Regions from separate parts of the Pseudomonas sp. NIBRBAC000502773 genome, predicted to be linked through region 2. Evidence: predicted binding sites of a transcription regulator. Region 2 holds the regulator's gene; each other region holds the start of a gene.

The links. Region 2 encodes sigma-54, which starts transcription at its own class of promoters, with help from an activator protein. Its sites were predicted from a motif close to ANTGGCATNNANNTTGCTNT; they were not measured.
Region 1: flgB (flagellar basal body rod protein FlgB) is a predicted target of sigma-54. The motif match lies at 2,493-2,512, and genes of this name have one in related genera.
Region 3: glnA (glutamate--ammonia ligase) is a predicted target of sigma-54. The motif match lies at 2,818-2,837, and genes of this name have one in related genera.
Region 4: NIBR502773_RS07945 (circularly permuted type 2 ATP-grasp protein) is a predicted target of sigma-54. The motif match lies at 6,590-6,609, and genes of this name have one in related genera.

The regions. Positions count from the first base shown of each region.
Region 1 covers NZ_CP041189.1:1,808,747-1,816,552, forward strand. Annotated here, with positions in the region: gene flgE (flagellar hook protein FlgE) at 1-822, opposite strand, end outside; gene flgD (flagellar hook assembly protein FlgD) at 854-1,579, opposite strand; gene flgC (flagellar basal body rod protein FlgC) at 1,596-2,039, opposite strand; gene flgB (flagellar basal body rod protein FlgB) at 2,043-2,450, opposite strand; gene cheR (protein-glutamate O-methyltransferase CheR) at 2,755-3,582, opposite strand; gene NIBR502773_RS08270 (chemotaxis protein CheV) at 3,624-4,556, opposite strand; gene flgA (flagellar basal body P-ring formation chaperone FlgA) at 4,650-5,414, shown strand; gene flgM (flagellar biosynthesis anti-sigma factor FlgM) at 5,555-5,878, shown strand; gene NIBR502773_RS08285 (flagella synthesis protein FlgN) at 5,927-6,397, shown strand; gene NIBR502773_RS08290 (flagellar brake protein) at 6,494-7,243, shown strand; gene NIBR502773_RS08295 (MFS transporter) at 7,304-7,806, opposite strand, start outside.
Region 2 covers NZ_CP041189.1:4,345,873-4,353,678, reverse strand. Annotated here, with positions in the region: partial or broken gene NIBR502773_RS20030 (KpsF/GutQ family sugar-phosphate isomerase) at 1-733, shown strand, start outside; gene NIBR502773_RS20025 (HAD family hydrolase) at 734-1,258, shown strand; gene lptC (LPS export ABC transporter periplasmic protein LptC) at 1,267-1,839, shown strand; gene lptA (lipopolysaccharide transport periplasmic protein LptA) at 1,826-2,359, shown strand; gene lptB (LPS export ABC transporter ATP-binding protein) at 2,359-3,084, shown strand; gene NIBR502773_RS20005 (RNA polymerase factor sigma-54) at 3,282-4,775, shown strand; gene hpf (ribosome hibernation-promoting factor, HPF/YfiA family) at 4,851-5,156, shown strand; partial or broken gene ptsN (PTS IIA-like nitrogen regulatory protein PtsN) at 5,167-5,630, shown strand; gene rapZ (RNase adapter RapZ) at 5,633-6,490, shown strand; gene NIBR502773_RS19985 (HPr family phosphocarrier protein) at 6,507-6,779, shown strand; gene NIBR502773_RS19980 (ZIP family metal transporter) at 6,817-7,710, opposite strand; gene NIBR502773_RS19975 (superoxide dismutase) at 7,744-7,806, opposite strand, start outside.
Region 3 covers NZ_CP041189.1:3,701,778-3,709,583, reverse strand. Annotated here, with positions in the region: gene typA (translational GTPase TypA) at 1-1,010, opposite strand, end outside; gene thiI (tRNA uracil 4-sulfurtransferase ThiI) at 1,149-2,603, opposite strand; gene glnA (glutamate--ammonia ligase) at 2,938-4,344, shown strand; gene NIBR502773_RS17085 (chorismate mutase) at 4,430-4,966, shown strand; gene glnL (nitrogen regulation protein NR(II)) at 5,269-6,354, shown strand; gene ntrC (nitrogen regulation protein NR(I)) at 6,351-7,787, shown strand.
Region 4 covers NZ_CP041189.1:1,747,407-1,755,212, reverse strand. Annotated here, with positions in the region: gene NIBR502773_RS07990 (ABC transporter substrate-binding protein) at 1-733, shown strand, start outside; gene NIBR502773_RS07985 (DUF4398 domain-containing protein) at 743-1,105, shown strand; gene NIBR502773_RS07980 (OmpA family protein) at 1,102-1,917, shown strand; gene NIBR502773_RS07975 (PLP-dependent aminotransferase family protein) at 2,189-3,628, shown strand; gene NIBR502773_RS07970 (translation initiation factor 2) at 3,733-4,224, shown strand; gene NIBR502773_RS07965 (YkgJ family cysteine cluster protein) at 4,387-4,641, shown strand; gene NIBR502773_RS07960 (START domain-containing protein) at 4,683-5,288, shown strand; gene NIBR502773_RS07955 (hypothetical protein) at 5,392-5,628, shown strand; gene NIBR502773_RS07950 (ribonuclease E inhibitor RraB) at 5,842-6,183, shown strand; gene NIBR502773_RS07945 (circularly permuted type 2 ATP-grasp protein) at 6,642-7,806, shown strand, end outside.

The DNA.
Region 1 (7,806 bases), 2.5 Mb from region 2:
GCCCGGGATCCAGCCGGTGAGCGTCAGGGTCGTGCCGGACACGCCTGCGGTGGTGATATCCGTCAGTTTACCGGCACCGTCAAAGCTCAATACCGACGGTACAGGAGCAGTGGTACCCGTCGTTGTAGGCTTGGAACCATCCAGGTTACGGCCATCGATCAGCGTGTAGGCGCTCCACTTGTTGGCGTCGGTTTTCACCATGTACTGCACCATCTCGTGGGAGTTGCCCTGGGAGTCGTACAGGGTGGTGCTGTACTGGGTGGTGAAAGTGGTGGTGTCAGTCGGGTCGAACGGCTTGGTGGTTTGGTTGATCACCGGCTCCGACGAGTTCAGGTTACTGGTGGAGTCCACTTTGGTGGACGCCTTCGGTGGTAGGTACGACAGGTTCAGTTGCAGGTCGGTCAAACCGCCTTTGATGATCTTGCCGTCGTCATCTGCCGCGTAGCCCTGCAGGCGCGAGGTACCGGTGTTGTTGGTGATGTAGCCGTCTTTATCGGCACGGAAGGCACCACTACGGGTGTACTCCAGCGAGCCATCGCTGCCCTTCTGCACGAAGAAGCCACCGCCCTGGATCGCCATGTCCAGCACGCCGCCGCTGTTGTTGACGTCACCCTGGGTGAACTGCTGGGACACCGCTGCCAGGTTCACACCGTTGCCGATGCTGTTCTGGCCGGTGCCCAGTTTGGACGCGGCGTAGATATCCGCGAACTCCGCACGGGACGACTTGAAGCCAGTGGTCGCAACGTTGGCGATGTTGTTGCCGGTTACGTCCAGTTGTTTGTTGGCCGCATAGAGGCCGCTAAGGCCGATATTAAAAGACATGTTTCTCTCCCTCTGCCGTATTTAGCCGGCTCTATGTACCGATAGTCTGAATTTGCGACAGCTTGACGCTGCCCATGCCACCCGCAAGGTTCAGCAGCATTTCGCCGCCGGTCTTGCTCAACGTCACACTGGTCACCGTTGCCGGCAACGAAGTCGCCATGGCCACCGATTCACCCTTGTCGTTCTTGGTCGTCGCCGCAAAGGTATAGGTGCCGGCTGGGGCGACCTCGCCCTTGTCGTTCTTGCCATCCCAGATGAAGTCGGACGAACCCGCGCTTTGGGCACCCATATCGATAGTGCGCACCACGTTGCCGTCTTTATCGGAGATCTTGATCGAGACGTTGCCTGTCGCCGCAGTCACCGCCACCGAACCGGTCATGCTCTTGCTCGTGTCCACCAAAGCCTTGTTGGTCTGGGTGATGATCGAGCGCCCCACCAGCGACGATGCCTGCAGCGCCTGCGACGAGCTGAAGTTGCTGGAGATCGCATTGACCGAGTCGTTCAGGGTGTTGATGCCTTCCAGGCTGCTGAACTGGGCCAACTGGGCCACGAACGCGCCGTTGTCCTGAGGCGACAGCGGGTTCTGGTTTTTCAGTTGGGTCACCAGCAATTGCAGGAACGCATCCTTGCCCAGGGACTGGCTGCCTGTCGCCGTCTTGGTAGCGTCGGCGACGGTGGTGTTGTCGGTGGCGGTCTTGACCTTGGAGTTGAAAAGGTCCTGGACTGCCGTATTGGTCGTGGTATCAACGATGGCCATTATTTGGCGCCCCTTATCACTGACCCAGGGTCAGGACCTTCTGCATCATGGTTTTGGCGGTGTTCATCATTTCCGCGTTGGTCTGGAACGAGCGGCTGGCGGAGATCATGTCTGCCATTTCCTCGACCACGTTGACGTTGGGGTAATAGACATAACCCTTTTCGTTCGCGGCAGGATGGTTCGGCTCGTAACGGGCCTCGAGGTTGCTCTGGTCTTCGACCACACCGAGGACCTGCACGCCCTGGCCGGCAGCATCCTGGTTCTGGAACAGCGAATCGCTGCCACCGCTCTGGCCACCCTGGAACATGGTGGCGAACACCGGGTGACGGGCGCGGTAGGTCTGGTCGATGCTCGAAGACACGGTCTCGGCGTTGGCGATGTTACTGGCGACGGTGTTCAAGCGCGTGGTCTGCGCGCTCATGCCACTGCCGGCAATATTGAAAACACTGGACAGGGACATGGCTTACTCTCCACGCAGGGCTGACATCAGCCCTTTGAATTTACTGTTGAGCAGGGTAAAGCTGGCCTGAAAGTTCACCGAGTTCTCGGCATAGGCCGATTGCTCCAACTGGGCGTCGACGGTGTTCTGGTCGATCGACGGCTGCATCGGCGTGCGATACAGCAGCGACTCGTCACCACTGCTCAGGCCTTGCGCTTCGATATGACGGCTGTTGGTCATGTTCAAGGCGAAGGTGCCGTTCTTGGTCTTGTCCTGCTGTGCGGCGAGCACGGCAGAGAAATCCAGGTCCCGAGCCTTGTAGTTCGGGGTGTCGGCGTTGGCAATGTTGTTGGCCAGGACTTCGGCACGCTGGGCGCGGAAGCCCAGGGCTTGTTCGTGGATACCGAGCGCTTTATCGAAGCTGATGCTCATGGCGGAAACCTTTAGGCTGACCTGCTGTTCGTTAACAGGGTTATAGCAAGGCGCATGCCAATATCTGATACCCCCGTAAATCAAGGGGTTGCGAGGAGCTTGCCGGCGGCAATGCCAGAAAAGCGGCAACGGGTTTCCGCGTGACGCCAGTAAAGCGGCAATGGGGAGTTGCCGCTTTCTTCAACTTTGCCGCAGAAACAAATGTGGGAGGGGGCTGCCCCGATAGCGTTTGATCAGTTGATGTCTCTATCACTGATACACCGCTATCGGGAGCAAGCCCCCTCCCACATATTATTTGGCCTGATTATTTGGCCTGGTAGATGATCCCAGGGCTGCATTGCACCATCTGGAAGTGATCCGGCAAACCATTGAGCGCCTCGGATGCACCGAGGAACAGGTAGCCGCCACGCTTGAGGGTGCCGTGGATGCGCAACAGGATGTCTTTCTTCACCTCTGCCGAGAAGTAGATCAGCACGTTGCGGCAGAACACCATGTCAAACTTGCCCAGGCTGGCGTAGCTGTCGAGCAGGTTGAACGAGCGAAACTCCACACGGTTCTTGATCGGCGCCTTGACCGCCCAACGCCCGGCCCCTTTCGGGTCGAAGTAGCGTTGCAAACGTTCCTGGGACAAGCCACGGCCCAGGGCCAGGCTGTCGTACTCGCCGGTCTTGCAGTTGGTGAGCATGGTGCCGGACAGGTCGGTGGCGACGATCTGCGCTCCGGCTTTCAGTTGGCCCATGTTGGTCCGCTCGAACTCATCGATGGACATCGAAATCGAGTACGGTTCCTGACCCGAAGAGCAGGCGGCCGACCAGATACGCAGGCGCTGGCCCGGGCTGGCCTTGATGGCCTCCGGCAGCACTTTGCTCTTGAGCACTTCAAAGGGGTAGGTATCGCGAAACCACAGGGTTTCGTTGGTGGTCATGGCATCGACCACCATCTCCTTAAGGCCACTGCGCGGCTGCCCCTGGATCCGCTGAACCAACTCGCCCAGGGATTTGATGCCCTGCTGCTCCATCAGTTTGTTAAGACGGCTGGATACCAGGTATTGCTTGTTTTCACCGAGCAATATGCCACAGGCTTTTTCCAGGAAGACCCGGAACTGTTCAAAATCCAAATTACCCGTAGACACTGATACCGCCTCTAAAATCGTATGACCGCCAGGGGAAAACCCTAGCCGTGATCTGCTGCCTTGATCCGGTCGACTACCCGGGATGCCAGGTCATCAGGGCGGAATTTGGCCAGGAAGTCATCGGCACCGACTTTCTTGACCATCGCCTGATTGAATACGCCCGACAACGAAGTATGCAGGATGATATGCAGTTTTTGCATGCGTGGATCGCTGCGTATCTCTGCAGTGAGGGTATAGCCGTCCATTTCCGGCATCTCGATGTCAGAGATCATCATCAAGAATTCTTCTTCCGGCTTCTTACCTTCATCCACCAGCTTACGCAGGTAATCCAATGCCTGACGCCCGTCATTGAGGGCGACAACGTCCACGCCGACGGTTTGCAGGCAGCGAGTCACCTGTTTGCGCGCTACCGAGGAGTCATCCACCGTCAGCACACGCAGCGAGACCGCCTTGTGCGCCGTTTCGGCGTCGACCACCCCCACGGAAATCGATTCCGAGGTAGGCGCCACTTCGGCGAGGATCTTCTCCACGTCGATGATCTCCACCAACTGGTTATCGACCCGCGTCACCGCCGTAAGGTAGTGATCGCGACCGGTGCCCTTGGGCGGCGGATGAATCTCTTCCCAGTTCATGTTGACGATGCGTTCCACCGAGCGCACCAGGAAACCCTGGGTCTTGGTGTTGTACTCGGTAATGATCACGAACGGGTTCTCGCGATCCTGCAGGCCGGCCGAGCCGGTGGCCAGGGCCAGGTCAAGAATCGGGATAGTCGCACCACGAATATTCGCCACACCGCACACCACCGGACTGGACTTGGGCATGATCGTCAGCTTGGGACATTGCAGCACTTCCCGCACCTTGAATACGTTGATGCCATACAGCTGCTTGCCATCCAGGCGAAACAGCAGCAACTCCAGGCGATTCTGCCCTACCAGCTGTGTGCGCTGGTTTACTGAATCCATTACTCCTGCCATGCCATGACTCCTACGCTAAAACCTTTGGCTATACCTACAAGGGCGGCGCGCCCCCAACACTAAAACGGCACGAGCTTTGCTATTTGTTGAATTATGGACATTAAAACGACAGTTTCCCGACGCCTTCACCTGACACGGTTTTGCAGATTGCTCTGCGTACCGTTGGCGCTGCTTGCCTTCAGCCTGGGCACCACGGCCCGTGCAGAGAACGTCACCTTGCCTGATCTACTTATCGGCGTCACCCAAGGCTTTCTTGAGTTCACTGTAGAAGATTATCTGGCAACCACACAGACGCCGGGGCGTTATGAAATCCAGGTCAACCAGTTGGACCCGCGTCTGCGCATGCCGATGTGCGACAAGGAATTGACAGCGACCCTGGAAAGTCCCGCCCAACCGATCGGGCGCGTAACGGTCAAGGTACGCTGCGAAGGCGCCTCGCCCTGGACCGTGTTCGTACCGGCCCAGGTCAAATTGTTCCGTGATGTGGTGGTGGTTGCCCGCCCACTGAAGCGCACGGGCATCATCGATTTCGAGGATGTCGTACTGCGTGAGCGCGACATCAGCCAGATCAGCCAGGGCTACCTGACATCCCTGGACCAGGCCATCGGGCAAAGATTGACCCGACCAGTGGTCACCGATCAGGTCATTACCCTGGTACACCTGGAACAGGCGGAGGTCATCCGCAAGGGCGACCAGGTGGTGATTTCCGCGAGCAGCGGCGGCTTGAATGTGAAAATGCCGGGCGAAGCGCTGTCCAACGGCGGCATGAGCGAACAGATTCGCGTCAAGAACCTCAACTCCAACCGCGTGATCAAGGCGCGGGTGACAGCCCCAGGGCAAGTCGAGGTCGCTTTATAGATTACTGGTACAGGACGCTGGGTTTTCCTACACTGTGCACGAGAGGCCCCGTGCGGAGATTTATTGTCATTCGCGCCTAAAGTTTGTCCGGGTATGGCCGAAAACATGGCAAGCGTCCAAATACCCAGAGGTTTTTTATCATGGTCATCGATTTCAGCCGTTTGAATAACACCCCGACGACGTCAGGCACTACGCGCACCACCAGCCCCAAGGACAGCGTAGAAGCCAAGGCTCCGGCGCTGCCCGCCAAGGCAGAACAGGCCAGTGCCAGCCAAAGCGGGGAATCCGTACACCTGAGCAATGAGGCTCAACAGTTGCAGAAGGTCACTGACTCGCTGCGCGATCAACCGGTCGTCAATAAAGCCCGCGTGGCCGAATTGAAACAGGCGATCGCCGATGGCAGCTATAAAGTCGACAGCAACCGTGTAGCCAGCAAGCTGCTTAACTTCGAAGCCGAGCGCTAGGCAAAGGCCTGCGCAGGGCTTTTGGACGCTTAAAACCCAAGGCCAGCCATGCATCACGACGAACATTTGCTTCAACTGATCATTGATGATCTAGCGCCGACGCAACAATTGCTCGAGCTGCTCAAAGAAGAATCACTGGCCCTCTATGGCCGGGACATGCCGCTGCTGGAAGAAATTCTGGCACGCAAGCAGTCGTTGATCGTCCTGCTGGAACAGCACGGCAAAAAACGCAGCCAGATCCTCATCAGCCTCGGCCTGCCGGCAGACCACGACGGCCTGGCGCAATTGGCCAGCCACTCCTCGGTCGGCGATCAACTGCTGAGCCAGAGCAAAGAACTCAACCAATTGCTCGCCCAGTGCCAGGAAGCCAACCTGCTTAACGGTCAGTCGATCCAGCTTCAGCAAGCCACGACCGCCAACCAGTTGCGTATACTCCACGGCGGAGAGCCTCCGGCACTCTATAACGCCCAGGGCTCCACCTCGCGCCTGGTCAAGCCAAGCACTCGCAGCCAAGCCTGACACCGGTTTACAGCGCGCCCTATCCAAGGCCCGCCACATGCTGGCAAAATGCCGGTTCTTGCGTGTAGTCGTATTTTGTCTGGAGATGGAAGAACCGTGTTCAACGCCCTTAATGCGGAAGATGCCCCGCAGCCACCCAAGGTCCTCACCACGCCTCTGGAAATCGCCGGCACCTTGCGGATGCTGCAAGACAGCCATGACCCGCTGATCATCACTTTCCATGAACGCAGCCAGCGCTTCCAGAGCTACCTGGTGGATGTCAACCGCGACAGCAACACGCTGGCGCTGGACGAAATGATCCCCCGAGACGGCGAGCGCTACCTCGAAAACGGCGAACCCTTTCGCATCGAAGGTTTCCATGATGGCGTACGCGTCGCCTGGGAAAGCAATGGCACCTTGACCATCAGCGAAAAAGACGGCCACCGTATCTACACCGGCAGCCTGCCGGGCGAGGTGGTCTACCATCAGCGCCGCAATGCCTTCCGCGCCGCGTTGAAGCTGGCGCAACTGGTGAATATCGAGCTGGGCGGCGAGAAGCTTCAGCTGCCGATCAACGGCAAACTGCTGGATATTTCCGCCACCGGCTGCAAGTTGCGTTTTGAAGGCGATATTTCCGAGCGCCTGCAACTGGGCCAGGTCTACGACCGTTTTATCGCAGCCCTGCCGTTTGGCAGCATGACCACCGCCGTCGAACTGCGATACCTGCACTTCGAGGAAAGGATCAACACGACCTTTGCCGGTGTGCGCTTCCACAACATGAGTGGTTTGGTGCAACGCCAGGTCGAGCGTTTTGTGTACCAGCTGCAGCGTGAAGCACGACGGTTCGACAAAGACGACGATTTTTGATCCTTAACCATCGCAGCAAAAAATACGGGCAGACCCTTTGGGACCTGCCCGTTTTTGCTTTCAGGGGCGCGCCCTGCTCAATTCGTGGGGATGCTCGTCCGGCCCCAGAGGCTCGGGTGGCCCTTCGAAGGCGGGCTCATCCACCGGCAGCTCCGGATCGACCTGCGGCTCGGGATCGGGGACAGTCTGCATCTGCTCCTGCACCACCTGCTCGTCCACCCGCGGGTCCAGCGCTGCCACCAGCGGTGAACTCGACATACTGTCGGGCATTGCCACGTGATGCAGGGGGGCATCTTCCACCTGGTGCAGGTTGGTCACCGCCTTAGGCCGGATTCGCCACACCAGGATCAGCGCGCACAGACTGAAAAACGCATACAGCATCTGGCTGCCGAACAGCTTCATCACCACACCCGCCAGCAACGGCCCGACACTGGCGCCGATACCGTAGGTCACCAGCAGCATGGCCGTCAGCGATACCCGGCGATCCCCCTCTACATGGTCGTTGGAAAACGCCACCGCCAATGGATACAGGCAAAACTGCACGAGAGAACACAGGAAGCCCG
Region 2 (7,806 bases):
CCAGCCACGGCGACATGGGCATGATCACCAAGGATGACATCATCCTGGCGCTGTCCAACTCCGGCACCACCAACGAAATCGTGACCCTGCTGCCGCTGATCAAGCGCCTGGGCATCAAGATGATCAGCGTCACCGGCAACCCGGAATCAACCCTGGCCAAGGCCGGCGATGTGAACCTGAATGTTCACGTGGACCACGAGGCCTGCCCGCTGAACCTGGCGCCGACCTCCTCCACCACCGCCGCCCTGGTCATGGGCGACGCCCTGGCCGTGGCGCTGCTGGAAGCCCGCGGATTCACCGCTGAAGACTTCGCGTTTTCCCACCCGGGTGGTGCCCTGGGCCGTCGCCTGCTGCTGAAAGTGGAAAATGTCATGCATTCGGGCGAGGAATTGCCCCACGTCCAACGCGGCACCCTGCTGAAGGACGCGCTGATGGAAATGACCCGCAAAGGCCTGGGCATGACCGTGATCCTGGAAGCCGACGGGCGCCTGGCCGGGGTATTCACTGACGGCGACCTGCGCCGCACCCTGGACCGCACCATCGATATCCGCACCGCGACCATCGACGCCGTGATGACCCCCATGGCAAGACCGCACGCCCTGAAATGCTGGCGGCCGAAGCTTTGAAGATCATGGAAGACCACAAGATCGGCGCACTGGTGGTGGTCGATAGCGACGACCACCCGGTTGGCGCCCTGAACATGCACGACTTGCTGCGTGCGGGAGTGATGTAAATGACCAGCGACCTGTTGCAACGCGGCAAACACATCAAACTGGCGATTTTCGACGTTGACGGCGTGCTGACCGATGGCCGCCTGTACTTTCTCGAAGACGGCAGCGAATTCAAGACGTTCAATACCCTCGACGGCCAGGGCATCAAGATGCTGATGGCTTCGGGCGTGCAAACGGCGATTATCAGCGGCAGGAAAACCCCCGTTGTGGAACGCCGCGCACAAAACCTCGGTATTCCTCACCTGTATCAGGGCCGCGAGGATAAACTGGTGGTTCTGGACGAGCTTCTTGGCCAACTCAACCTAAGCTATGAGCAGGTTGCCTATCTGGGCGATGATCTGCCCGACTTGCCGGTCATTCGCCGAGTGGGCCTGGGCATGGCCGTCGCCAATGCGGCGACGTTTGTTCGCGAGCACGCCCATGGCGTCACCACCGCCCGTGGCGGCGAAGGTGCCGCCCGCGAGTTCTGTGAACTGATCCTGCGAGCCCAGGGCAGTCTTGAAGCGGCCCACGCCGCCTACCTATAGAGCGTTTTATGCTGAGTAAAAAGATTCGCAACTTCCTGCTATTCGGAGTCATTGCCGCGCTGTTTCTGGCGGTGGGCTACTGGAATATCAGCCCGGGGCGCTTCCTCGACCAGCCTGTTGCGCAGGTTGACGAAGGGGCTATCGACTATTACGCAACCAATGCCTACAGCGTGCAGTTCCTGCCCGACGGCAAGGTGCAGTACGAGATGACCTCGGACAAAGTCGAGCATTTGAAGGCCACCGAAGTCACCCTGCTGACCAACCCGGACCTGAACCTGTACCGCGGCACCGAGTTCCCATGGCATGTCACGAGCAAGCGTGGCGAGGTGAACCCGGACGGCACCGAGGTAGAACTGATTGACTCGGTACGCGTTGCGCGCACTGACGCCAAAAACCGTGACACCGTGATTACCAGCAGTCGCATGACCGTATTCCCACAGAAGCAATATGCGCAGACCGAGCAAGACGTTAGAATCGACGGCGCTGGCGGTGTATCGACTGGCAAGGGAATGAAAGCGTATTTGAAAGAAAGCAGGATACACCTGCTATCGAACGTAAGAGGACAGTATGAGGCTCGTTAAAACTCTCCCTATTTTGCTCGGTCTGGGCGCAGCACTGGGAAGCGTGAGCGCCTGGGCTCTGCCGAACGATAGCCAGCAACCGATCCACATCTCGGCTGACGATGCGCAACTGGATGACAAGCAAGGCGTCGCCACCTATACCGGCGGCGTGATCATCACCCAGGGTTCGATGAAGATCACCGGCAACACGGTGACACTGACGCGCACCCAGGCGGGCGATATCGACGTAGTGACTTCGGTGGGCAACCTGGCTTACTTCGAACAGAAGCAGTCGGCTACCGACACCGGCCCGATGAAGGGCTACGGCAAGACCATCCAGTATCACGCCCAGCAGAATCGCATCGTGCTGATCGACCAGGCCAAGGTACTCAGCCCCGATGGCAACTCCACGGAAGGCGAGAAGATCACCTATGACACCGTGAAGCAGATCGCCAACGCCGGTCGTGCCAATGGCAGCAAGGTCACCGCGCCACGCCCACGCATCGACATGGTTATCCAGCCGAAGAAGAAGGCCGAGTAATGGCAACCCTGAAAGCCCAGCATCTGGCCAAGGCCTATAAAAGCCGTCAGGTCGTGCGCGACGTCAGCCTGTCGATCGACAGCGGCCAGATCGTCGGCTTGCTTGGCCCTAACGGCGCCGGCAAGACCACCTGCTTCTACATGATCGTCGGCCTGGTCCAGGCGGACCAAGGTCGCGTATTGATCGACGACCTGGATGTGAGCCACCAGCCAATGCACGGCCGCGCCCGTGCCGGTATTGGCTATCTTCCGCAGGAAGCGTCGATCTTCCGCAAGCTGTCAGTATCCGACAACATCATGGCCATCCTTGAAACCCGCAAGGAACTCGACCGTGACGGCCGCCGCAAAGAACTGGAAAGCCTGCTGCAGGAATTCCACATCAACCACATTCGCGACAACCTTGGCATGAGCCTGTCCGGTGGTGAGCGTCGTCGCGTGGAAATCGCCCGCGCCCTGGCCACTGCCCCCAAGTTCATCCTGCTGGACGAACCGTTTGCCGGCGTCGACCCCATCTCGGTCGGCGACATCAAGCAGATCATCCACCACCTCAAGGCCAAGGGCATCGGTGTACTGATCACTGACCACAACGTGCGTGAGACCCTCGATATCTGCGAAACCGCGTATATCGTCAACGATGGCCAGCTGATCGCCGAAGGCGACTCTGCCACCATCCTGGCCAACGAACTGGTCAAGGAAGTGTACCTGGGTCACGAGTTCCGCCTGTAAGGCCGCCTGCAACAACAAGGCGGTGGCAGGTCGTTTGCCCGATGCGCGGGAGTCAATGAAAACCTCCGGATTTTTATTGTTACCGCGCTCTAGGCAAAGCCCCCGATATCAGGCATATAATTTGCTTATGTTTGGCGCTCACGCGCCCTGTCGTGGATGGCGCATTGCGCCGGCGAATAAGGTGTTAAGCCCCTGCCATGAAACCATCGCTAGTCCTGAGAATGGGCCAGCAGCTGACGATGACACCGCAGCTGCAACAGGCCATCCGCCTGCTCCAATTGTCGACCCTGGACCTGCAACAGGAAATCCAGGAGGCCCTGGAGTCCAATCCGATGCTCGAACGCCAGGAAGAAGGCGACGACTTCGATAATGCAGACCCATTGGCCGACAACATCGAGCAAAAACCCAATTCCGACGTACAGGAACCCTCCTACCAGGAAACCGCCCCCACGGTGGATAACCTTGAGGAAGGCGATTGGAACGAACGCATTCCCAACGAACTCCCGGTAGACACCGCCTGGGAGGACGTCTACCAGACCAGCGCCAGCAGCCTGCCCAGCAATGACGATGACGAGTGGGACTTCACCACCCGTACTTCCGCCGGCGAGAGCCTGCAGAGCCATCTGCTGTGGCAACTGAACCTCGCGCCGATGTCGGACACCGATCGCCTGATCGCCGTGACCCTGATCGACTGCATCAATAACCAGGGTTACCTGGACGAGACGCTCGAAGAGATTCTCGAGGCCTTCGACCCGGAACTGGACATCGAGCTGGACGAAATCGAAGCGGTCCTGCACCGCATCCAACAGTTCGAGCCCGCCGGCATCGGTGCGCGCACCCTGAGCGAATGCCTGCTGCTGCAACTGCGCCAGCTGCCCGCCAAGACCCCATGGCTCGCAGAGGCCCAGCGCCTGGTCACCGACTACATCGACCTGCTGGGCAGCCGCGACTACAGCCAGTTGATGCGGCGCATGAAGCTCAAGGAAGACGACCTGCGCCAGGTCATCGAGCTGGTGCAAAGCCTCAACCCGCGTCCAGGCTCGCAGATCGAGTCCAGTGAAGCCGAATACGTCGTTCCCGACGTGATCGTGCGCAAGGACAACGAGCGCTGGTTGGTGGAACTGAACCAGGAGTCGGTGCCGCGCCTGCGGGTCAACCCGCAATATGCCGGTTTTGTGCGCCGTGCCGACACCAGCGCCGATAACACCTTTATGCGAAACCAGTTGCAGGAAGCGCGCTGGTTCATCAAGAGCCTGCAAAGCCGCAACGAAACCCTGATGAAAGTGGCCACCCAGATCGTCGAGCATCAGCGCGGCTTCCTGGAATATGGTGACGAGGCGATGAAACCGCTGGTCCTGCACGACATCGCAGAAGCGGTGGGCATGCACGAATCGACGATTTCCCGGGTGACCACACAAAAATTCATGCATACCCCACGGGGCATATATGAGCTGAAATACTTTTTCTCCAGCCATGTCAGCACATCCGAAGGCGGCGAATGCTCGTCCACGGCGATCCGCGCAATCATCAAAAAACTGGTTGCTGCGGAAAATCAGAAAAAGCCGTTGAGTGACAGCAAGATCGCTGGTTTACTGGAGGCACAAGGCATTCAGGTCGCCCGTCGAACCGTCGCCAAGTACCGCGAGTCCTTAGGGATCGCGCCTTCCAGCGAGCGTAAGCGTTTGATGTGACGGGCGGGCCACAGCGTTCCAGTGGCGGGTATTCCTACCCGCCGCTTTATGCACTGGCAACGAAGGAGAAGCTGTATGCAAGTCAACATCAGTGGACACCAACTGGAAGTTACCAAGCCCCTGCGCGAGTACACCGAGAGCAAGCTGAACAAGCTTGCGGGGCACTTTGACAAGATCACCAACGTGCAGGTCATCATGGAGGTCGACAAGCTCAAGCAGAAAATCGAGGCCACCCTGCACGTGCCGAATGCCAAGCTCGTTGCCAATGCGGAACATGAAGACATGTACGCGGCGATCGACTCGCTCTACGACAAGCTGGACCGCCAACTCATAAAGCATAAGGAAAAGAATCTGCACCTGATGCAAGGTACAGGTCGTTAACTCTCCCCCCATGATCCGACTTGAAACCATCCTGACCCCGGCCGTTCCCTCGTGAACGTGCCGGGCGGCAGCAAGAAGAAAGCCCTCGAACAAATTGCCAACCTGATCAGCAGCCAAGTGCCTGAGCTGGAGATGCAAGATGTCTTTGAGGCTCTGATTGCCCGTGAAAAACTCGGCTCCACCGGTTTTGGCAACGGCATCGCCATTCCCCACTGCCGCCTCAAAGGCTGCGAGACCCCCGTCAGCGCCCTGCTGCACCTGGACGCACCTATCGATTTCGACGCGATCGACGGCGCCCCGGTAGACCTGCTGTTTGTTCTGCTGGTCCCACAGGCCGCCACCGATGCACACCTGGAACTGCTTCGGCAGATCGCAAGCATGCTCGACCGCAAGGAAGTACGCGACAAACTGCGCAGTGCCAGTAGCAACGAGGCGCTGTATCAAGTTGTCCTGGATGAACAAAACGGGCAGTAATCATGCGTTTGATCATCGTCAGCGGCCGCTCCGGCTCGGGTAAAAGTACCGCCCTCAACGTCCTTGAGGACAACGGCTTCTATTGCATCGACAACCTGCCCGCCGGCCTGCTCCCGGAATTGGCGGAACGGGCACTGATCCATACCGAATTGGCCCAGCCCTTGGTCGCCGTTTCGATTGACGCCCGCAACCTGCCGAGCCACCTCACGCGCTTTCCGGAATTGCTCGAAGAGGTGCGCGCCAAGCACATTCACTGCGATGTGCTGTATCTGGACGCCGACGAAGAAACCCTGCTCAAGCGCTTCTCAGAGACCCGCCGACGTCACCCCCTCAGCAGCCCGCACCGCTCCCTGGCCGAAGCCATCGAGGATGAAACCAAGCTGCTCGGGCCGATCATTGACCTCGCTGACCTCAAGATCAACACCACCAGCCTCAACCTGTACCAGTTGCGCGATGCCATCAAGCTACGCCTGCTGAACCAGCCGGAGCCCGGCACGGCATTCCTGGTCGAGTCCTTTGGCTTCAAGCGTGGCATGCCGGTGGATGCCGACCTGGTGTTCGACGTGCGCTGCCTGCCCAATCCTTATTGGAAGCCGGAACTGCGTGACCAGTCGGGGCTGGATCAGCCAGTGGCCGATTACCTGGCCGCGCAACCGGATGTGGAGGAGATGTTCCAGGACATTTCCAGCTACCTGCTCAAATGGTTGCCGCGCTTTGCCGCGAGCAACCGAGCCTATGTCACCATTGCCATCGGCTGCACCGGCGGCCACCACCGCTCCGTCTACCTGACCGAGCGCCTGGGCCAGGTGCTGCAACAAACCCTCAAGAACGTCCAGGTTCGCCACCGCGACCTTAGCTGAAAGGAACACCCCCGCGATGCCCGCTCTGGAAATTGAAATCATCAACAAGCTGGGTCTGCATGCCCGCGCCTCGGCCAAATTCGTCGGTATTGCCGGGCAGTTCCCTTGCCAGATCCGCGCCGGGCGTACACCTGAGAGCATGGTCGATGGCAAAAGCATCATGGCGATGATGATGTTGGCAGCCGGCAAAGGCACCAAGATTCATTTGAGCACCGAGGGCGAGCAAGAGCAGGAAGCCATGGACGCCCTGGTGGCGCTGATCAACAACTTCTTTGATGAGGGTGAGTAACCCCTCCCCCGTTGAGGCGGGTGTGAAGCAAGAGGCCTCACCCCAAGGCGGTATCCATCACCATCATCAAGCAGAACCCCATACACAACCCCAAGCTGGCGAGCTTTTCGTGACCGTTGCGGCGCGACTCCGGGATCACTTCGTGGGTGACCACCAACAACATCGCACCAGCGGCCAGCGCCAGGCCCAAGGGCAACAGCACCTCAGCCAGGGTCACCAGCCAGGCGCAAAGCACGGCGAACACTGGCTCCACCAAGCCTGAGGCAGCGCCAATCAGGAATGCCCTGACCCGCGACATCCCTGCCCCAGCCAATACCAGCGCAATGACCAGGCCTTCGGGCACATCCTGCAAAGCAATGCCCATGGCCAAGCTGTCGGCATCCGACATGCCGCCGCCGGCTGAGACGCCAACGGCCATGCCTTCGGGGATGTTGTGGGCGATGATGGCAAACACGAACAGCCAGATACGCGGTGGAATCACCGGTTTATCCGGCGTGCCCACCAACATCTCCGGACTGGCGCCGGATACCTTGCGGTCCACGAGATACAAACCGAATGCGCCCAGCATGATGCCGAAGCTGATCAGCCCACCTGCACCCCAGGGCGAAAGACCAAGGGCTTCGGCCGCAGCAATTCCCGGCACGACCAGCGAAAACGCGGTCGCCGCCAGCATCACACCGGCACCGAAGCCCAACAAGGTATCGCTCAACGCCACCGGCATCCGCCGAATCACCAAGACCGGAACCGCCCCGAGCGCCGTGCCAAGCGCGCAAATCGCCCCGCCCTGCAAGGCGCGCATGATGCGCGGTGCCAGATCCAGCCAGGCCAGCCCGTGGGCCACCAGCAATGCAGTACCTGCCAACAGCAACAGCGAGCCAAACGCATAACGAAACATTCGCACGCTGCTGATCGCCAGTGTTTCAGTGCCCATAGTCGGCCTTAGATCTTGTTATGGAAGTGAATGTCAGGCCAACGCGGCCTGATAGCGTGCGGCGACTTCCGGCCAGTTGATAACACTGTAGAAGGC
Region 3 (7,806 bases), 640 kb from region 2:
TTGTCCAGACGTTCCTTGATGTTACGGGAAGTCACGAACTTGCCTTCTTTACCGCAGAATGGCGAGTCGTTTACCTGGAAGGTCATGGAAACGGTTGGCTCGTCGACGGTCAGAGGCTTCATCGCCTCGACATTGTCCGGCTGGCACAGGGTGTCGGAGATGAACAGCGAGTCCATGCCGCTGACGCACACGATGTCGCCGGCGAAGGCTTCTTCAACGTCGATACGGTGCAGGCCGTGGTGACCCATCAGCTTCAGGATACGACCGTTGCGCTTCTTGCCGTCGGCGCCGATTGCCACAACCGGGGTGTTCGGCTTGACGCTGCCACGGGCGATACGGCCAACGCCGATCACACCCAGGAAGCTGTTGTAGTCCAGTGCCGAGATTTGCATCTGGAACGGGCCGTCACGGTCAACTTTCGGCGCAGGTACGTTGTCGACGATCGACTGGTACAGCGGGGTCATGTCTTCGGCCATGTCGGTGTGGTCCAGACCGGCAATGCCGTTCAGGGCCGAGGCGTAGACGACTTTGAAGTCCAGCTGTTCTTCGGTAGCACCCAGGTTGTCGAACAGGTCGAAGATCTGGTCCAGAACCCAGTCCGGACGCGCGCCCGGACGGTCCACCTTGTTGATGCACACGATCGGACGCAGGCCGGCTTCGAACGCCTTCTTGGTCACGAAACGGGTTTGCGGCATAGGGCCGTCTTGAGCGTCAACCAGCAGCAGAACGGAGTCAACCATCGACATTACGCGTTCTACTTCGCCGCCGAAGTCGGCGTGGCCCGGGGTATCCACGATGTTGATGTGGTAGCCGTTCCAGTTGATGGCGGTGTTTTTTGCCAGGATGGTAATACCGCGCTCTTTTTCCTGGTCGTTGGAGTCCATCACGCGCTCGTCGTTGAGCTCGTTGCGCTCCAGGGTGCCGGATTGACGCAGGAGTTTGTCTACCAGGGTGGTTTTACCATGGTCAACGTGGGCAATGATGGCGATGTTACGTAGATTTTCGATCACTTGTGTATCTCGATCAGAGGATTCGGTGTGCTGACAGGTCGTGGCAGCGATTAACAGTAGAGTCAGGCCTTGCCGTTACAGCTTGACGGCAGAGTCGGGGGCCGGTGACGCAGGCCACAGGCAAACAGCCCCGGGCTCTTAGCTCGGTCGATAAACGCGCACATTGGCATGCCCCTCACTGAGCAAATGGTGGGCATGCAGGCGACTCATCACGCCTTTGTCGCAATACAGCAGGTACTGACGGCTGTTATCCAGTTCCTTGAAACGCGCGTTCAATGCATAAAACGGCAGCGTTTGTACGTCGATGCCGGCGATTTCCAGCGGCTCATCTTCAGCGGCATCCGGGTGACGGATGTCGATGACGATCTGGCCGGCCAGGGCTTCGCTGACTTCTTCGATCTGCACATCCTGGCCCAGTTCGTCGATAACACGATCGATCGGGACCAGCTTGGCGTTCTCGAGCGCACGCTCCAGAACCGCCATATCAAACTGTTGTTCTTCGTACTCCACGCGGTTGCGCTTGGCGTGGGTCTTGGGGTTCACCGAAATGACCCCGCAGTATTCAGGCATATGCTTGGCAAAGTCGGCGGTGCCGATTGCTTCTGCCAAGTCGATGATGTCCTGCTTGTGGCTGGCGATCAGCGGGCGCAGTACCAGCTTCTCGGTCACGCAGTCGATCAGCGACAGGTTCGGCAGCGTCTGGCTGGAAACCTGGGAAATCGCTTCACCCGTCACCAGCGCGTCGATCTGCAACTGATCGGCGATTCGGGACGCAGCGCGCAACATCATACGCTTCAAAACTACGCCCATATGACTGTTATCGACTTTACCGAGAATTTCGCCCAGCACTTCCTCGAACGGTACGCTCACAAATAGCACGCGCTGGGAGCTGCCGTACTTCTTCCAGATAAAGTGCGCAACTTCCATCACGCCCAATTCGTGTGCACGCCCGCCCAGGTTAAAGAAGCAGAAGTGGCTCATCAGGCCGCGGCGCATGATCTGGTAGGCCGCCACCGTGGAATCGAAACCGCCGGACATGAGGACCAGGGTCTGTTCCAGGGCGCCCAGCGGGTAGCCGCCGATGCTGTCGTGCTGGCTGTGAATCACAAACAACCGTTGGTCGCGAATTTCCATGCGCACTTCAATTTGCGGTGCCTTGAGGGAAATTCCGGCGGCGCCGCACTCGCGACGCAGCTTGCTGCCGACGTATTTCTCGACGTCCATGGAGCTGAACGGGTGCTTGCCGGCACGCTTGCAGCGCACCGAAAAAATCTTGCCTTCAAGGCTGTCGCCGAAGTGCCGTTTGCATTTTTCGGTGATGTCGTCGAAGTCCCCCAGCGGGTACTCATCCACCTGCAGGAAATGCGCGATACCTGGCATGCAGCTCAGGCGCTCGGTCATGTCCTTCAAGGCTTTGGCGTCGGTCAAGCGGGTTTCCAGCTCGAGGTTGTCCCACACACCGTTCACCACCACAGCCGGGTCCAGATCGCGGAGCACGGCACGGATGTTCTTGGCCAACTGACGGATGAAACGCATCCGTACCGGTCGGCTCTTGATGGTGATCTCGGGAAAGACTTTAACGATTAATTTCATGGAAACAGCGCGCGCAGGGCCTGCCGAAAAAGGGGGGCGCGGATTATAGCGGAAATCGCTCAAGGTTTAACCAGTTAATATGCACAACACTCGTCTCGCACTAAAGAGGTGCGTTTACGCTCACGCGCGCAACATTGCGGTGCGCTAATTTCGGACATTTGTCGCAATGCACCTTTATAGGGGCGTTTTTTTAGCAAAAAACCCATGTTGGCGCACTGGCATGCAATTTGCTCTCTTGTGAGGCAGGTTGCCATGGCGGACTATCCGCGCCGGCATCACCCACATTCTAAGGGCTAACTCCACTACCCCAGCCCGAAGCCACCCGGAGGACACTATGTCGAAGTCGGTTCAACTCATCAAAGATCATGACGTTAAATGGATTGATCTGCGCTTCACGGACACCAAAGGCACTCAGCACCACGTGACCATGCCGGCTCGCGACGCGCTGGATGATGCTTTCTTCGAAGAAGGCAAAATGTTCGACGGCTCCTCCATCGCTGGCTGGAAAGGCATCGAAGCCTCCGACATGATCCTGATGCCGGACGACAGCACTGCCGTCCTCGACCCGTTCACCGAAGACCCAACCCTGATCATCGTCTGCGACGTGATCGAGCCTTCGACCATGCAAGGCTACGACCGCGACCCACGTGCGATCGCCAAGCGTGCCGAGGAATACCTGAAGTCCACCGGTATCGGCGACACCGTATTCGTCGGCCCGGAACCGGAATTCTTCATCTTTGATTCGGTCAAGTTCAAGTCCGACATCTCCGGCTCCATGTTCAAGATCTTCTCCGAACAAGGTTCGTGGATGTCCGACCAGGACGTGGAAGGCGGCAACAAAGGCCACCGTCCAGGCATCAAAGGTGGCTACTTCCCGGTTCCGCCGTTCGACCACGACCACGAAATCCGTACCTCCATGTGCAACGCCATGGAAGAAATGGGCCTGGTCATCGAAGTTCACCACCACGAAGTGGCGACTGCCGGCCAGAACGAAATCGGCGTTAAGTTCAACACCCTGGTGGCCAAGGCTGACGAAGTCCAGACCCTGAAGTACTGCGTACACAACGTGGCTGATGCCTACGGCCGTACCGCTACCTTCATGCCTAAGCCGCTGTACGGCGATAACGGTTCGGGTATGCACGTTCACCTGTCCATCGCCAAAGAAGGCAAGAACACCTTCGCTGGCGAAGGTTATGCCGGCCTGTCCGACACCGCCCTGTACTTCATCGGTGGCATCATCAAGCACGGTAAGGCCCTGAACGGCTTCACCAACCCGTCGACCAACTCCTACAAGCGTCTGGTCCCAGGTTTCGAAGCACCGGTCATGCTGGCCTACTCGGCTCGCAACCGTTCCGCCTCGATCCGTATTCCTTACGTGTCCAGCCCGCGCGCTCGCCGTATCGAAGCTCGCTTCCCGGATCCAGCAGCCAACCCATACCTGGCTTTCGCTGCCCTGGTCATGGCCGGCCTGGACGGTATCCAGAACAAGATCCACCCTGGCGACGCCGCCGACAAAAACTTGTACGACCTGCCGCCTGAAGAGGCCAAAGAGATCCCACAAGTGTGCGGCAGCCTGAAAGAAGCCCTGGAAGAGCTGGACAAGGGCCGTGCGTTCCTGACCAAAGGCGGCGTATTCAGCGACGACTTCATCGATGCCTACATCGAGCTGAAAAGCGAAGAAGAAATCAAAGTACGCACCTTCGTACACCCACTGGAATACGAGCTGTACTACAGCTGCTGATCCGGTAGCGCTGCTTGACGCAGCGTGATGAAAAAGGCCTCCTTCGGGAGGTCTTTTTTTTGCCCGCACCCTAGGAGGTCACCTCTTGAAGCGTCTACTTGCATTCACTTTATTGTTCGCCAGCGCCAGTGCATTCGCTGCACCGCCGACACTGGAGCCATTGCTCAACAGCATCGCCGAACGCTTGGCCATTGCCGACCAGGTGGCCCTGAGCAAATGGGACAGTAAAAAACCGGTAGAAGACAAAAAGCGCGAGCAGGACGTGCTCGCCAGCGTCATTGCCCAGGCACCGAGTTACAAACTGGAGCCCGCCGCCGCCGAGCAATTTTTCTCGGCGCAGATCGAGGCAAACAAGCTGGTGCAATACACCCACCTGTCCGACTGGCAGTTCCAGGGCAAGGCACCCGACGACCCGCGCCCGGACCTGGTGAAGCAGATTCGCCCGCAACTGGATCAATTGCAAAAACGCCTGCTGCAACAGCTCGCGGACTTCACGCCACAACGCAGCGACCCGCAGTGCCCTCAATGGCTGGCTGAAGCGGTGCATGAGCCGCTGAACGACCCGTTGCGGCAGCTGGCGATGATTCGCGCCACGGCCGAGCTATGTATCCACAAAGACTGAATCTGTAACCCGAGCCGAACATGTGGGAGTTCCTCCCACATTGGATTTGTGTGAATTCGGCACTTCCTGAACAATCTTCACAAAACCGCACTATATTGGTGCGACATCCCGCACCCTTCCCACTGGCTCACACCATTTTGGTTCGAAACTTCCCCAGCAGGCTGGCAGAACGCCACAGTTTCGCGCCTTAACCCCTTATTTCAGGGGATTCACGCTTCTTTTCGGAGCCTTGGTTTGGTTTTTGCATTTTCCTTGTATCAGCGTGTGCCTCAAGCCCGCGCCTTGCTCCAAAAGAGGTCCCGATGACCATCAGCGATGCACTGCACCGTTTGCTACTCGACAACCTGACCACCGCGACCATCCTGCTCAATGACGACCTGCGCCTTGAGTACATGAACCCGGCGGCAGAGATGCTCCTGGCCATCAGCGGTCAGCGCAGCCATGGGCAGTTCATCAGCGAATTGTTCACCGAGTCGGCCGAAGCCTTGAGTTCGTTGCGCCAGGCGGTGGAGCAGGCACACCCGTTCACCAAGCGTGAAGCGATGCTCACGGCACTCACCGGCCAGACGCTGACCGTCGACTACGCCGTGACCCCGATCCTGAGCAACGGTGCCACGCTGCTGCTGCTCGAAGTGCACCCCCGCGACCGCCTGTTGCGCATCACCAAGGAAGAAGCCCAGCTGTCCAAGCAGGAGACCAGCAAGATGCTGGTGCGCGGCCTGGCCCATGAGATCAAGAACCCGCTGGGCGGCATTCGCGGCGCGGCGCAGCTGCTGGCCCGTGAACTGCCGGACGAGCACCTCAAGGACTACACCAACGTCATCATCGAAGAGGCCGACCGCCTGCGTAACCTGGTGGACCGCATGCTCGGCTCCAACAAGCTGCCGTCGCTGGCGATGACCAACGTGCACGAAGTACTGGAGCGCGTCTGTCAGTTGGTAGAAGCCGAAAGCCAGGGCTGCATCACCCTGGTGCGCGACTACGACCCAAGCATTCCCGACGTGTTGATCGACCGCGAGCAGATGATCCAGGCGGTGCTCAACATCGTGCGCAACGCCATGCAGGCCATCAGCAGCCAGAACGAGCTGCGCCTTGGCCGCATCAGCCTGCGCACCCGTGCCCTGCGCCAGTTCACCATCGGCCACGTGCGCCATCGCCTGGTAACCAAGGTCGAGATCATCGACAACGGCCCGGGCATTCCTGCGGAACTCCAGGAAACCATTTTCTTTCCCATGGTCAGCGGCCGCCCGGACGGTACCGGGCTGGGCCTGGCCATTACCCAGAACATCATCAGCCAGCACCAGGGTCTGATCGAATGTGAGAGCCATCCCGGCCACACCACATTCTCGATCTTTCTGCCTCTGGAACAAGGAGCCCCATCGACATGAGCCGTAGTGAAACTGTGTGGATCGTCGATGACGACCGTTCTATCCGCTGGGTCCTCGAGAAAGCCTTGCAACAGGAAGGCATGACCACCCAGAGCTTCGACAGCGCCGACGGGGTGATGAGCCGCCTGGCGCGCCAGCAGCCCGACGTGATCATCTCCGACATCCGCATGCCCGGCGCCAGTGGCCTGGACCTGCTGGCGCGGATTCGCGAGCAGCACCCGCGCCTGCCGGTGATCATCATGACTGCCCACTCGGACCTGGACAGCGCTGTCGCGTCCTATCAGGGCGGCGCCTTCGAGTACCTGCCCAAGCCGTTTGACGTGGACGAGGCCGTGGCGCTGGTCAAGCGCGCCAACCAGCACGCCCAGGAACAGCAGAACCAGGAAGCTCCGCCGACCCTGACCCGCACCCCGGAAATCATCGGTGAAGCGCCGGCGATGCAGGAAGTGTTTCGCGCCATCGGGCGCTTGAGCCATTCCAACATCACCGTGCTGATCAACGGCGAGTCGGGTACCGGTAAAGAGTTGGTGGCCCACGCCCTGCACCGCCACAGCCCGCGGGCGGCCTCGCCGTTTATCGCGCTGAACATGGCGGCGATCCCCAAGGACCTGATGGAGTCCGAGCTGTTCGGCCATGAGAAAGGCGCGTTCACCGGCGCAGCCAACCTGCGTCGCGGCCGCTTCGAACAGGCGGACGGCGGCACGCTGTTCCTCGATGAAATCGGCGACATGCCGGCCGACACCCAGACCCGCCTGCTGCGCGTGCTGGCGGACGGCGAGTTCTACCGCGTGGGCGGGCACACACCGGTCAAGGTCGATGTGCGCATCATCGCCGCGACTCACCAGAACCTGGAAACCCTGGTGCACGCCGGCAAGTTCCGTGAAGACTTGTTCCACCGTCTCAACGTGATCCGCATCCACATCCCACGCATGTCGGACCGCCGCGAAGATATCCCGACCCTCGCCCGCCACTTCCTCAGCCGCGCCGCCCAGGAGCTGGCCGTCGAACCGAAGCTGCTGAAAAGCGAGACCGAGGAATACCTGAAGAACCTGCCGTGGCCCGGCAACGTGCGCCAGCTGGAGAATACCTGCCGCTGGATCACCGTGATGGCGTCCGGCCGTGAAGTGCATATCGGCGACTTGCCGCCGGAGCTGCTGAGCCTGCCGCAGGATTCGGCACCGGTGACCAACTGGGAACAGGCGCTGCGCCAATGGGCCGACCAGGCCCTGGCACGCGGCCAGTCGAACCTGCTGGACAGCGCCGTGCCGGCCTTCGAGCGGATCATGATCGAAACCGCCCTCAAGCACACCGCCGGCCGCCGTCGCGATGCCGCCGTGTTGCTGGGTTGGGGTCGCAATACCCTGACGCGCAAGATCAAGGAGTTGGGCATGAAGGTCGATGGTGGGGATGACGATGAGGGCGACGACGCCTGATCTCCAATCTACCGAGGTC
Region 4 (7,806 bases), 2.6 Mb from region 2:
GGTGATCACCGGCAGCCCGGACGCACCGCCGCTGCTGTGGCGCGATCCCCAAGACCCGACGCATTTGATCGGCGCCACCGCCGATGTCTTGCAACTGGTAGCCAAGGAGCTTGGGTTGAAAATCGACCTGCTCTACGGCGGCAAGCGTTCCCTGGCCCTGGACGAAGTGCGCAGCGGGCGCATGGACATCCTCGCCGATGCACCGCTGAACCTTGGCGAGCTGGAAACCCTCGACTACATCCACCCGGCGCTGGTACAGCTCGATTATCTGGTCTGGACCCGCAAGGATTCGGCGCTGGCCTATACCACGGCGGCCGACCTGCATGGCCACAAGGGTGCAGTGTCGGAGCGAGCACGCTTGAGCCGCGACTTTGAAACCTTCGCCGGCCAGCAATTGACCCTGCAACGCCTGCCCACGTTGACCCCGGCCTTCCAGAAACTGCTGCTGGGGGAAGTGGACTACGTGCTGGCCGGGCGTTACTCCGGCATGGCCATGGCCCAGACATTAGGGATGAGCAATGACCTGGTCGCCCGGGACGTGCCCGTCGATCAGCCCGGCCTGTACCTGGCGATTTCCCACAACTCGGCCTGCAATGATCCTTGGCTGCGCGGACAGCTGGCCAAAAAGATGACAGAATTGCCCGGGTCTGGTGTGACGGAAGCCGCGCTGCAGCGCAATCTGGAGCGTTGGAAAGCGCAATTGCAACAACCCGTCGGCACCCCAACAAAGTAGGGATTTTCAGTGACTCTTCGACCTTTTTTCGCGGCCCTCGCCGTTGTCGCTCTGGCGGGATGTGCAGCCGATCCTGCGCCGAATGAACAAATTCGCCTCACCCAGCAAGCCCTGGAACAAGCCAACGCCGTGGGCGCCAGCACCGATGAATCACCCGAACTGAAACTGGCCGAAGACAAATTCGCCCAGGCCAAGGCCGACATGGCCGAGCAATCCTACAAGGACGCGCGCATGCAGGCCGAACAGGCCGAGCTGGATGCGCGCCTGGCCGAAGCCCAGGTGCTGACCCGCAAGAGCCAGGAACAACTGAACGTGCTCAACACCCGCATCACGCGCCTGCGCAAGCAATTGCAGCTGGGAGAAGCCCAATGAACCCGATGATCCGTGGTCTGGGCTGTGCCGTGCTGCTGGGCACTGCGGCACTGGGCGGTTGTGCCAGCCACCCCAATGGCGAACAGGCCTTGCAACAGGCGGGCAGCGACTTCCAGAAGGTCAAGGAAGACGCCAACGTGCTGCGTATCGCACCCAAGGACGTGATCCGCGCCGGTGAATCCCTGGCGCGGGCCGACCGCTTGTCCAGTTACTGGGGCAGCGGCCCCGACGTGGTGCATTACGCCTACCTGAGCCAGCGCTACAGTGCCATCGCCCGCGAACACACCGAGCAGACACTTAACGAAGAGCGTGCAGCCAAGCTCGAACTGGAACGCCAGCGCCTGCAATTGGCCCTGCGCGAAAGCAAGCTGATCAGCGTGCAGCAGCAGGGTAAATGGCTCGAAGAACAGATCGCCAGCCTGACCACCACCCAGACCGATCGCGGCCTGGTGATGACCCTGGGCGACGTGCTGTTCGATACCGGTGAAGCGGAGTTGAAAAATTCGGCCAACCGCACTGTGTTGAAAATCGTGCAGTTCCTGCAACTGAACCCCAAGCGTGTGGTGCGCATCGAGGGGTACGCCGACAATACCGGTGGTCAGCAGGAAAACCTCAAACTGTCCCGTGATCGTGCGCAATCGGTGGCCGATGTGCTGGTGGACCTGGGGATCGACGAGAAACGCATCCAGGTTGAGGGCTACGGCGACCAGTACCCGGTGGAAGCCAACGCCTCCGAGCGTGGCCGCGCGCAGAACCGTCGCGTGGAAATAGTGTTCTCCGACGAGAAGGGCCAGTTGGGCGCCGCTCGCTGAAGCCTTGCGCAAATCAAAAGTGTGGGAGGGGGCTTGCCCCCGATAGCGGTGGATCAGTCACTATTTTCGGCGACTGACACTCCGTCATCGGGAGCAAGCCCCCTCCCACATTGTTCTGTATACATCTGAGTATTCTCTCCACTGACCTTACAGTTTTTACTGTCACTCCCGCGCGCGCTCGACTATTGTGGCAACTGTCCCCGTACACTTCTAAACTGTGCCGGTATGTTTCACACAAAAATAAAATACCCGTGAAATCGAGTGCTGCGTCATGACCAATCTGTTGCTTTACCAACGTATCGCCCAGCAACTGGCTGAGGACATCCGTCGCGGTGTCTATCAACCTGGCGAGCGCGTGCCCTCGGTGCGCAAGATGAGCTCCCAGCTCAATGTCAGCCACGCCACGGTATTGCAGGCCTACGCCAACCTGGAAGATCAGGGATTGATCCGCGCACGGCCGCAGTCCGGTTACTACGTGCACCAGACGCCGGCACTCACGGCGCCCACGCCGGACATCGCGCGGGTCGAGCGCCCGGGGTTGGTCACCCGCAGCAGCATTATCCAGCAGGTATTGGGCGAGTCGCGCCGCGAAGGTGTATTTCCCCTGGGCGCCGCCGTGCCGAGCGTCGACTATCTGCCGGTACGGGCGCTGCACCAGCAATTGGCCAAGGTCACGCGTTTCCAGAGCCCACGCGCCTTCAGCTACATGTTCAGTCCCGGTTTCGAGCCGCTGCGCCGCCAGGTGGCGATTCGCATGCGTGACGCCGGCGTGGTGGTGGACCCCTCCGAAGTGGTAATCACCCACGGCTGTGTTGACGCCTTGCAGATGTCGCTACGGGTGCTGACACGCCCCGGCGACTTGATCGCGGCTGAATCGCCCACCTATTACGGCTTGCTGCAACTGGCCGACCTGTTGGGCCTAAAAGTCATCGAGATCCCCAGCGACCCGTCCACCGGCATGAGCCTGGAAGCCCTGCAACTGGCAGCCAACCAATGGTCGATCAAGGCCCTGGTGTTGACCACGCGCCTGAGCAACCCCCTGGGCGGCACCATGCCCGAGGAACGGCAGAAACAGTTGCTGCGCCTGGCCTCGGATTTCGATATCCAGATTGTCGAAGACGATATCTACGGCGAACTGATGTTCGAACTCGGCCGCACCAAGGCCCTCAAGGCCTATGACCGCCTGGACCGGGTCATCTATTGCTCGAGCTTTTCCAAGACCTTGTCGCCGGGTGTGCGCATCGGCTGGATGATCGCCGGCAAGTACCAGCAGGAAATCCAGCGCCTGCAAATGTTCAGCACCCACTCGGCCTGCAGCGTCACCCAGATGGGTGTGGCAGCGTATCTGGAGAACGGCGGCTACGACCGGCACCTGCGTTACATCCGCCAGGAATACCGCAAGAATCTCAGCGCCTTCCAACTGGCGGTGCAGCAGTATTTCCCGGAAGGCACCCAGATGACCCGTCCGACGGGCGGCTTTATCTTGTGGGTCAGTTTGCCAGGGCGGGTCAATACCCAGGAACTGCACGTGCGCGCCCTGCAACAGGGCATCAGCATTGCGCCGGGGTTGATCTTCAGCAATACCGAGCAGTTCAACCACTGTATTCGTCTTAACTGCGGCACACCGTGGAACCGCGAGGCAGAGCGAGCGCTGATGACCCTGGGGATGCTGGCCAGCCAGTTATGCCAGGAAACCGCAGCCGGCTTTTGAGGCGTTGAAAAGGGACAACGCCGATAGCTGGATGATCACCGTGCTTGTCATGCCGCGCACAACAAGCGAGCATATGGCCCTCTGCCGTTAATGCTGTAGGCAATATGACCTCAATTGTTCGCGCTGCTTTGGTGATTGGCCTGTTAAGCCTGTGTAACGTCGGCACAGCGCTGGCGGCGGCACCCGTGGCTGAAAACAAGCCCGCTGCCAACACCCGGCAGGATGCCCCGGTAAAAAAACCTTCCTCCGCCAAGCAAGCCCCCGTCACGAAGAAGCCAAGCGCCACGGCGAAAAAGCGTGCGTCAACGGCGAAAAAATCCAAGTCAGCCCAGGAAGTGGCACAGACCAAACTGCCACCGGCACAGTTGGATTTGTCCCTACCTTCGGACATGGTCAGGCACCTGCAGCCCCTGGGCACCGTGCCCAAGCCCAAGAGCGTGCCGTTGTTGCCGCCGATGTTCGGTGAAAAGCCTACCGACAACAGTGCGTTCCAGATCAATGGCCGTTTGCTCAGCAATGAGATGAAGCTGCAATTGCGCAACGAAGAGCGCCGTGAAGTGGAAGGTGCGGCGTTGGAATTCGAGTTCAAGCAGTAAACTTTTTCCTGCACAGTGACGCGGGCCATCGACCATCTGTCGCAGACTGGTCGGTCACTTTTGTTTTGTGCGAAAAACCCCTGTTAACCCATTTTAAAACGGCTGTTTAAGGGCGTACTCTAGCCCGGCCGTCCCTATTGAGTCGTCGAGGACCTGCTGGTCATGAATTGCCGTGAAGGCTGTGGCGCCTGCTGCATCGCCCCCTCCATCAGTTCGCCCTTACCCGGGATGCCCAATGGCAAACCGGCGGGCGAACGCTGCCTGCACCTGTCGGTCGAACAGCTGTGCCAACTGTTCGGCCGCCCGGAGCGCCCGGCCGTGTGCAGTGATTTCAAGGCGGATATCGATGTCTGCGGCACCGACCAGGCCGATGCGATTCGGTTGATCGGCTGGTGGGAGCAGATGACGGCGGCTTGATGGGCTTTACTATCGGAACTTCAACAATAAGGAATACAACAATGGGTTCGCTGAAACGAATGGCTGTGCTGTGCGGTTTTACGCTGGTATTTGCTGCCACTGCCCAGGCTGAGGATTGGCAGGTTGCCAAGGATGAAGACGGTATCAAGGTGTCCCTGAGCGAAGTCGCCGGCTCCAAATACAAGGCGTATCGCGGTGTGACCGTGATCAAGGCGCCTGTCGCCAGGATCCAGGCCCTGCAGGAAGATGTGGCCGGTGCCTGCTCGTGGATTCATGAGTGCAAATCCCAGAAGCTAGTGGACAAGAAAGGCGATGAGGCCTGGACCTACACCCAGTTCAAGGCGCCGTTCCCGGTGACCGATCGTGATTCGTACATCCATGTCACCACCACCAAGGACGCCGACGGCAACGTAACCCGCAAGCTGCAGGGCGTGCCGACCTACAAGCCCGAAGAAAAAGGCTACGTGCGTGTCGCTCAGGTCGAGGGCTTCTGGAAACTGGTCCCTAAAGGCGCCAATGAGACCGAAGTCACCTACCAGGTACACACCGAGCCAGGCGGCAGCGTGCCGTCGTGGCTGGCCAACAAGTTCGTGGTGGACGCGCCGTTCAACACCTTGAAAGCCCTGAAGGAACACGCTGAAAAATAACTGCGCTTGATCCGGTGCCTCCTGAGGTGAGTGGAACGTTTGCCGAGCCCTCAAGGTCCAGATAGATGTAAGCCCACACATGGGTTTTATCGAGGAGGCACCGATGCAAAAGTGGCAGATTACCTTCGTTGATGATCACGGCGTACAGTCCGTGGAGCAGTTCACCTGCGAGCACAAGCCCAGCCTCGAAGATGCGGCACACATGATTCGCAACAAGCTGGTGCCCGTGGCCGCCGAACTGGACCTCAATGACCTTGAGGGCCGCAAGCCCGAGCCCACGGTCAAGATCCTCAAAGACCAGAACAGTATTCAGATCCTCGACATCTCTCCCGCCGCCTGAACATTCCCTGTATGCCATTCAAGCACCTCTGGTGGAGGTGATAGCTTCGCGCTACTCTGCAAGTGAGATCAGCGAATGAATCGCTAAGGTCTGGTCTTGTCAGCTACATGCTTGTTTTCCTGCGGTGCTGTACCTGCCGTAGTACCCGCGCCAGTAGGGCGCGGGCTTTGGGAAGCACGGAAAGTCTATCCATCGGTTTGAGGAGGACGTTTCATGAGCACAGCCTATCAAGAAGACATCAGCACCAACGTTCTGCGCCGCATGAAAGAAGGCGGCTTCGACTTTTCACGGTTCCACCCCATTGAGTTCTACGCCATTTTCCCGGATGAGGAACGGGCGCGCAGGGCTGCGGGTGAATTTCGTGGTGAGTCCCTGAATGCCCAGGTCAGTGCGCGCGACGATGGCGCCTGGTACCTGGAACTGAGCAAGATCATGTTTGCAACCTACGATGGCATAGGAGACTTCGAGCAGGACTTTGGAGCGGTGGTCGAGCCGCTGGGCGGAATCATCGAAGGTTGGGGCGTCAAGCAGGAGGTGCGTGGGTTACCCATGTAGCGCCATTGTATGAGCAACACAGCGTATCGGCTGGCCTTAGGGTCGGCCGATTTTGTTTGCGGTATATGAAGATTTGTGGAACTTGCGCCGCTCTTTCTTGCACAAAAAAAAGCCACCCGTAGAAAAGGGTGGCTGAAAGGGAAGACCGAAGGAGCCGGTCGGTACACGAGTGATCACGGTACCGATTACGCAATGGCTAAAGCTGTAGGACATGTCCTGTTCAGCGGATGGGGGCGATTATCCGCACGCTTCGACGGGCAGTGAAATCAACTCTGACTATGCTGTTGATAGCCAAAGCTTGCATTGCCATGAAGCGTGCAGCAGGGCAGCGGGCATTCTGCGCACCAGGACGGTGCGATCAGTTCCTTGCTTATATTTAACCAACTGATTTTTAAGTGTTTATGCCGCTGGCACGGGCCTTGCGATGGTTCTTGCGTCCGGGTGACAAGGAGTACGGCATGATCCGCACTTATTACGACGAAATGTACGATGGGGCAGGGCAGGTTCGCCCTCACTACCGCGAGTTCGCCCGCTGGTTGGCCGACACCCCCGCTGAACTGCTGGCCCAGCGCCGGCGCGAAGCCGACTTGCTGTTTCACCGTGCCGGGATCACCTTCACGCTTTACGGCGACGAGCAGGGCACCGAGCGCCTGATTCCGTTCGACACCATCCCCCGCAGCATTCCCGCCAGCGAATGGCGGATGGTCGAGCGTGGCTGCATCCAGCGGGTCAAGGCGCTGAACATGTTTCTCGCCGACCTCTATCACGAACAACGCATCATCAAGGCCGGGATCATTCCCGCCGAACAGGTACTGGCCAATGAGCAATACCAGTTGGCGATGCAGGGGCTGAACCTGCACCGCGACCTGTATTCCCACATCTCCGGAGTCGACCTCGTACGCGATGGCGACGGCACCTACTACGTGCTGGAAGACAACCTGCGTACACCCAGCGGCGTGAGCTACATGCTCGAAGACCGCAAGATGATGATGCGCCTGTTCCCCGAGCTGTTCGCCGCCCAGCGCATCGCGCCGATCGATCATTACCCCAACCTGCTGCTCGATACCCTGAAAAGCGCCAGCCCCCTGGATAATCCCAGCGTCGTGGTACTGACCCCGGGGCGCTTCAACAGCGCGTTTTTCGAGCATGCATTTTTAGCCCGGGAAATGGGTGTGGAGTTGGTGGAAGGCGCGGACCTGTTCGTGCGCGATGACCGTGTGTTCATGCGCACCACCGACGGCCCCAAAGCCGTGGACGTGATCTACCGTCGCCTCGACGACGCATTCCTCGACCCACTGGCCTTCAACCCCGACTCCATGCTCGGCGTGCCCGGTCTGCTGGCGGCCTATCGCTCGGGCAATGTGGTGCTGGCCAATGCCATCGGCACCGGGGTGGCGGATGACAAGTCGGTGTACCCCTTCGTCACCGAGATGATCCGTTTTTACCTCGATGAAGAACCGATCCTGCAGAACGTTCCCACCTTCCAGTGCCGTAAGCCCGACGAATTGTCCCACGTGCTGGCCAACCTGCCGGACCTGGTGGTGAAGGAAACCCAGGGCTCCGGCGGCTACGGCATGCTGGTGGGCCCAGCGTCCACGGCGGCGGAAATCGAAGCCTTCCGCG